Regions from separate parts of the Paenibacillus sp. FSL R10-2788 genome, predicted to be linked through region 1. Evidence: a T-box and tRNA genes for the amino acid it is inferred to sense, from the RefSeq annotation. Region 1 holds a T-box; the other holds one or more tRNA genes.
What was found. The T-box of region 1 lies ahead of pheS (phenylalanine--tRNA ligase subunit alpha). A T-box ahead of a tRNA ligase gene usually reads a tRNA of that ligase, here a tRNA-Phe.
Positions count from the first base shown of each region.

Region 2: it encodes a tRNA-Phe, which carries the amino acid that the T-box ahead of pheS (phenylalanine--tRNA ligase subunit alpha) is inferred to sense. The anticodon was not compared.

Region 1 covers NZ_JBBOQA010000001.1:1,823,289-1,826,693, reverse strand. The annotation lists gene pheT (phenylalanine--tRNA ligase subunit beta) at 1-107, opposite strand, end outside; gene pheS (phenylalanine--tRNA ligase subunit alpha) at 290-1,324, opposite strand; T-box leader at 1,385-1,670, opposite strand; gene NSQ50_RS07920 (sensor domain-containing diguanylate cyclase) at 2,260-3,405, shown strand, end outside.
Region 2 covers NZ_JBBOQA010000001.1:144,209-147,613, forward strand. The annotation lists rRNA gene NSQ50_RS00685 (23S ribosomal RNA) at 1-1,217, shown strand, start outside; tRNA gene NSQ50_RS00690 (tRNA-Ser) at 1,300-1,391, shown strand; tRNA gene NSQ50_RS00695 (tRNA-Met) at 1,422-1,498, shown strand; tRNA gene NSQ50_RS00700 (tRNA-Val) at 1,507-1,582, shown strand; tRNA gene NSQ50_RS00705 (tRNA-Thr) at 1,615-1,690, shown strand; tRNA gene NSQ50_RS00710 (tRNA-Asp) at 1,705-1,782, shown strand; tRNA gene NSQ50_RS00715 (tRNA-Phe) at 1,845-1,917, shown strand; tRNA gene NSQ50_RS00720 (tRNA-Tyr) at 1,926-2,011, shown strand; tRNA gene NSQ50_RS00725 (tRNA-Lys) at 2,017-2,089, shown strand; gene NSQ50_RS00730 (PucR family transcriptional regulator) at 2,239-3,333, shown strand.

The sequences.
Region 1 (3,405 bases):
ACGCCGTCAATCTCAATGCCGGCAGCGGTAATCTTCTCCGCTAGCTGTTCGGCGGTTACTCCTTCAATCGATGTATAATCAGCCAACCATCCGGTTGATACTTTCATATCCGCTCACTTCCTTTATGTTTCAGATGTATTTATTTCACTGTCGTTCGTGCTGCTTCCTGTGGAAGAACGGATGAAGTGCACTCAATTTCAGCTACACACTATTAAGGACGGTCCCTACAAGGAAATCAAATGCTCCAAAACCCATTCTCCAGCCACTATCAGCTAGCGCACCACAATAACTAAACGCCCTTGAACTGCTTCACAAAACTCATATCATTACTATAGAAATGACGGATGTCATCGATGCCGTATTTAAGCATTGCAATCCGCTCTACACCCATTCCGAAGGCGAAGCCGCTGTATTCAGCAGGATCATAGCCACCCATTTTCAGTACATTCGGGTGTACCATACCTGCGCCAAGGATTTCTAACCATCCACTTTGCTTGCATAGTCTGCAGCCATCGCCACCACATTTGAAGCAGCTTACGTCTACTTCAACACTTGGCTCCGTGAATGGGAAAAAGCTCGGACGAAGACGAATGCCTGTATTCGGTCCAAACATCTCCTGCACAAATTGTTGCAGGGTGCCCTTCAGATCACTCATTCGAATGTTACTTCCAATGACCAAACCTTCGATTTGGTGGAACTGGAAGGAATGCGTTGCATCATCATCATCACGGCGGAATACTTTACCCGGACAGATGATTTTAACAGGAGCTTCACCGTTCATAGCCTGCATAGTACGAATCTGTACTGGCGAGGTTTGAGTGCGCATTAGCAGGTCATCTGTTAAATAGAAAGAATCCTGCATATCACGTGCCGGGTGATTCTTAGGCAGATTTAGAGCTTCAAAGTTATAATAATCGGTCTCCACTTCCGGACCTTCAGCTACACGGTAGCCCATGCCGGTAAAAATATCCTCAATCTCCTGTACGACTCTGCTAAGCGGGTGAATGCCCCCTTGCTGTAAACGGCGACCCGGTAAGGTTACGTCTACTTTTTCAGCCTGCAGACGTTGCTGGGTTTCCTGCTCTTGAAAAGCCTCCTGCTTCGCGCCGATAATCTCCTCAATAGCACTGCGAACCTGATTCGCCACTTGCCCGATTACCGGACGCTCCTCAGCACTAAGTCCTCCCATACCGCGCAGAACCTCTGTAAGCTCACCTTTTTTACCGAGATACTTCACTCTTAAATCATTTAGTACCTGCGGATCCATAACCTCCTGCAGCTTAGCCAGCGCTTCAACCTTCAATGCTTCCAACTTCTCTTTCATGGCCGTGTACAGCCCCCTTCAATCATTGTCTAGTTCAACAAAAAAAGGCCTTTCCTCCCGGTAAGGGACGAAAAGACCGTGGTACCACCCTTGTTAGACAAGCTGATCTGTTCCCCTTAAGAGCTTCATTCCCTCTTTTGGCTGGACAGATACCTATCTCACTTTATACAGAAATAACGGTCTGTGACCGGTATCCCCTACCCTTCCCTATTAGACAGCTTAAGGAATTCAGGGAACTGCTCCGGAGTGAACTTCGACAGCTCTGCTTCTTAGAAACGCTCTCAATCCGCGGCGTCTCCTCCCTGTAAGTCAGGCACTGTGTACTCTTCTCCATCACTGCATTTCACAATTCATGCTAATTGTCAGGTATCTCTTTACTACAAGAGATATGTCTCTTTATTATATGCAAAATCTGTCGTTTTGACAAGCTGGATTGGCATCGGGGCGGGCAGGCGTGATTTTTGGAATGATGCCTGCGAACAAAGCCGCACGACTTCACCCCATTCACGCACTGCGTAACGAATAATGAATGATTAGCTTTCCTGTAGTCATTATGACTAAGGGCAGTTTTTTTCAGCAGCTGTAAGCCGTATCATTTATGATCGAGTGGGGTAATAGGATCCATCGGTTTGAATATAGATAATTCAATAGGCCCATACATTAAACTTTAAATTTTGTCTTTTGGATTATTATGAGTAAAGATTGCTCTATAAGCAGCACGTCCTATATACTTGATATACTAGAAACTACCATTTACTCACACGTACACTTTCCTATGTTTTCCCACTATGTATACAACACCTCTTTTATTCCCATAAGCACCTTCAAACATCAGTGACTGAGTTAAATTACGCCTGACCATAGATTGACTTCTGCAGGTTCTACTTAAGCAGCAATAGATTTACTTAATCATCTTATACAGGGAGAAGATGACTGTGGCAGGGTTCTTCGAATTCAAGGTAACACGCAAACTATTCTATGTCTTCGCTGCAATCTCCGTCCTTCTGGTCGGGATCAGCGTGTCCTCGCTACTCTATTTAAATCACACTATTAATAGATTGTCAGATTCTCTTTATGATGATATATATCAGAACTCTAAGCTCATACTAAGCGCCGATCGTGATCTGCATCAAGCTGCTGTAGCCTTGCAAATCGCAATGGGCCCAAACCTAACAGCCGCGGAAGGTGAACAGTTCACTACGGAGTTTATAGATAATAATCTTCAAGCGCAGGAACGAATAAGTCTAGCAAGAGCAAATATCAACGCTATAAAAAAACCTTACAGTGATATGAAACAAAGTGGAATTATCCTTTCCGAATTAAAAAACGAGCTGCGCTCCTTTGAAACTACTATTGTCATGTGGAAAAATTCAGGGCATACGCTAATAACGGAACGGACGAAGAGTAGCTGGAATCCGGATTCATATTCTGCGCTCACCCTAAACTCGCAATTCAATGAAGCTAGAGCATATCTCGATCAAGCAGAGGACTTGATTGGCAACTACGCCTTGCAAGTAACGGACGGTTTTAAGGATAAAAAAAGCGCTTTGTTCTCCCTGTATTCGCTCCTCTTACTTGTGTTTCTCCTGGTCATTATTTACCTTGGACGCAAAATCATCTGGCTCCAGAATGAAATGCTGGAAGAACAAACACTTTATCAGCTAATCGGTGAAACCATGTCTGATTTCATTATTTTGACGGATCCTAACGGGTTGATTCTATACGCTTCCCCCTCACACTCCAGTATTCTAGGCTATGTGCCTAAAAAAGGAGATCCGTTATCCAACTATATACGTGAACCGGAGATTGCCTGGGCTAAATTAAAGAGCGTGGTTCAGGGAACCCCGCGCATTTCAGAACTGCGCATGCGCGGAGCAGAAGGCCAATGGGTATGGCTTGAAACTAAGGTGTCACCTGTTCTCGGCAGCCGTAAATTCCCAGCACAATTCATGCTGTTATCTCGAGAAATTACCCAGCGAAAACAATACGAAGAACGACTACATAAGCTAGCCTTCTATGATCATTTAACAGCGATTCCCAACAGGGCTCATTTCAAAATGTATATGGAGAACCTTATCACA
Region 2 (3,405 bases), 1.7 Mb from region 1:
GTTAAGGAACTCGGCAAAATGACCCCGTAACTTCGGGAGAAGGGGTGCCCCGGTAGTGTGAATAGCACGAGGGGGCCGCAGTGAAAAGGCCCAAGCGACTGTTTAGCAAAAACACAGGTCTGTGCGAAGCCGCAAGGCGAAGTATACGGGCTGACGCCTGCCCGGTGCTGGAAGGTTAAGGGGAGTGGTTAGGGGTAACCCGAAGCTATGAACCGAAGCCCCAGTAAACGGCGGCCGTAACTATAACGGTCCTAAGGTAGCGAAATTCCTTGTCAGGTAAATTCTGACCCGCACGAATGGCGTAACGACTTGGGCGCTGTCTCAACGAGAGATCCGGTGAAATTTTAATACCTGTGAAGATGCAGGTTACCCGCGACAAGACGGAAAGACCCCATGGAGCTTTACTGCAGCTTGATATTGAATTTGGGTACGATCTGTACAGGATAGGTGGGAGCCGTAGAAATCGGAGCGCAAGCTTCGGTGGAGGCGCCGTTGGGATACCACCCTGATCGTATCTAGGTTCTAACCTAGTACCCTTACCGGGTACGGGGACCGTGTCAGGCGGGCAGTTTGACTGGGGCGGTCGCCTCCTAAAGAGTAACGGAGGCGTTCCAAGGTTCCCTCAGAATGGTTGGAAATCATTCGCAGAGTGCAAAGGCATAAGGGAGCTTGACTGCGAGACCTACAAGTCGAGCAGGGACGAAAGTCGGACTTAGTGATCCGGTGGTACCGCATGGAAGGGCCATCGCTCAACGGATAAAAGCTACCCTGGGGATAACAGGCTTATCTCCCCCAAGAGTCCACATCGACGGGGAGGTTTGGCACCTCGATGTCGGCTCATCGCATCCTGGGGCTGAAGTAGGTCCCAAGGGTTGGGCTGTTCGCCCATTAAAGCGGTACGCGAGCTGGGTTCAGAACGTCGTGAGACAGTTCGGTCCCTATCTGTCGTGGGCGCAGGAAATTTGAGAGGAGCTGTCCTTAGTACGAGAGGACCGGGATGGACGTACCGCTGGTGCACCAGTTGTTCCGCCAGGAGCATGGCTGGGTAGCTACGTACGGACGGGATAAGCGCTGAAAGCATCTAAGCGTGAAGCCCCCTCAAGATGAGATTTCCCAATTAGTAAGACCCCTTGAAGACGACGAGGTAGATAGGTTGGAGGTGGAAGTGCAGCAATGCATGGAGCTGACCAATACTAATCGGTCGAGGGCTTATCCTATACGTAGGATGCAGATTCGTTTCGGATTCAGTTTTCAGGGAGTCAAATTCCTGTTTGGATTGCTGTGGTACTGATATCGTTTGGAGAGATACCCAAGTGGCTATAAGGGGACCCTCTGCTAAGGGGTTAGACTGCGTAAGCGGTGCGTGGGTTCGAATCCCACTCTCTCCGCCATTTTCAATCCATAGCAATACTAATTATTGTGGCGGTGTAGCTCAGCTGGCTAGAGCGTACGGTTCATACCCGTGAGGTCGGGGGTTCGATCCCCTTCGCCGCTACCATAATACCTGGAGGCTTAGCTCAGCTGGGAGAGCATCTGCCTTACAAGCAGAGGGTCGGGGGTTCGATCCCCTCAGCCTCCACCATTTTCATCTTTTTAGAATTGCTTTTACACCGTGCCGGTGTAGCTCAACTGGTAGAGCAACTGACTTGTAATCAGTAGGTTGGGGGTTCAAGTCCTCTCGCCGGCACCATTTTTAATTAATGCGGAACCGTGGTGTAGTTGGCCTAACATGCCTGCCTGTCACGCAGGAGACCGCGGGTTCGAATCCCGTCGGTTCCGCCATTTTTTCCACAAAATGAGTGGGAAGTGTAAGACTTTTCCGCTTAATTGTCATGTAATCTTATGGCTCGGTAGCTCAGTCGGTAGAGCAGAGGACTGAAAATCCTCGTGTCGGCGGTTCGATTCCGTCCCGAGCCACCTTTTTTGGGGGATTAGCGAAGTGGCCAAACGCATCAGACTGTAAATCTGCTCACGTACGTGTTCGGTGGTTCGAATCCATCATCCCCCACCATTTATGAGCCATTAGCTCAGTTGGTAGAGCACCTGACTTTTAATCAGGGTGTCGAAGGTTCGAGTCCTTCATGGCTCATCCCAAACAGAAAGTCATCACCTTAGGGTGGTGGCTTTTTTTGTGTTTTTATGTCGTATTATAGTAGCGCGCTGCTGCAGTGATTAACATAATATTAGAGAATATGCTAAAATAGGCGAAAAGAGCAAAAGTGGTGGAGTATGGTGACTATGGATAGCGAAACATTGCGAAAAAAGTTAGAGCAGCTCACCGGAAAGAAAACCGGAATCAAGCAGTTAGGGAGGCAACATTCAGCTTCTCTTTTTAGCCTGGGATTGGAAGCACAAGAACAGCCGGTAATCCATGAAGGTCATCTTTGGGCACCATTATATGAGACTGATGGACGTGTAACCGCTGTCTGGGTGGAATTGGATGGACTTAACTCTTTGGAAATACAATTAGTGAATTATGCAGTTCGAAACTTTGCAATTGCACTAAAAGCTACTGGGGTTAGAGAAGAAGGGGAAGCGGAGGCTCGGCAGCTGGGTACCTGGTTGAACACCGAACTGGAGCAAGAGAAAAATGACTCTGAGATACCCGATGAGATGGCTCTAAAGGGACGTTTATTCGGAGATATGGTTCCATTCCTACTTAGCAGTGAGAATGCACATAGCCCGCAGATCACTTATCGTTCCTTAATGAAGCTGCTGCGCAGCTATTTTGAGAATGAAATTCTGCTTATACCTCTTCAAGAAAAAGAATGGTTAATATTGGCCCGGAAGGAACTACTCACGGGCGGAGATGATAAGGATGAGGAAGAAGAGAGTGTAGATGAAATTCTGGCTCAGACCAGTATGGGCTTACACGAACTGATAGCCAGCGAATGGGTAGGTGTATTCCATTTGGCTGTAGCTCCGGCTATAGTCCCTGTTAAGGGATTGACGGGATCCGTGGCCTTGCTGAGGGAGACCATTGTACTCGGACGTATTTTCCAAGTGGGTGAATATATTCATTTACCTTGGGAGCTGCATTTGGAACGTTTGGTTAACAGCATTCCTGATGCACGGCGTAAACAGTTACTTGGACAGATTGGCGACTATTCTTCCGTATTATCGGATAAAGAGATGCTGATGACCCTGGAGACGTTTTTTGAGATGGATTGTAATGTAAGTGAAACAGCCAAGAAGTTATATATTCATCGCAACACGCTTTTATACCGTCTGGACAAGATAAAACAGGAGACGGGTGCCGATGTGCGTAGCTTTGGGGACGCTGCTATTGTGAAGCTTACTATGCTTTTGTATAAAGTGACGAAAAGGAAATAGGTTTTTTGTGAACGTTACAAATAGCCACCGTGTCCCGTCTAGGGTAATATAAATGTACAAGGAAAAAAGAAT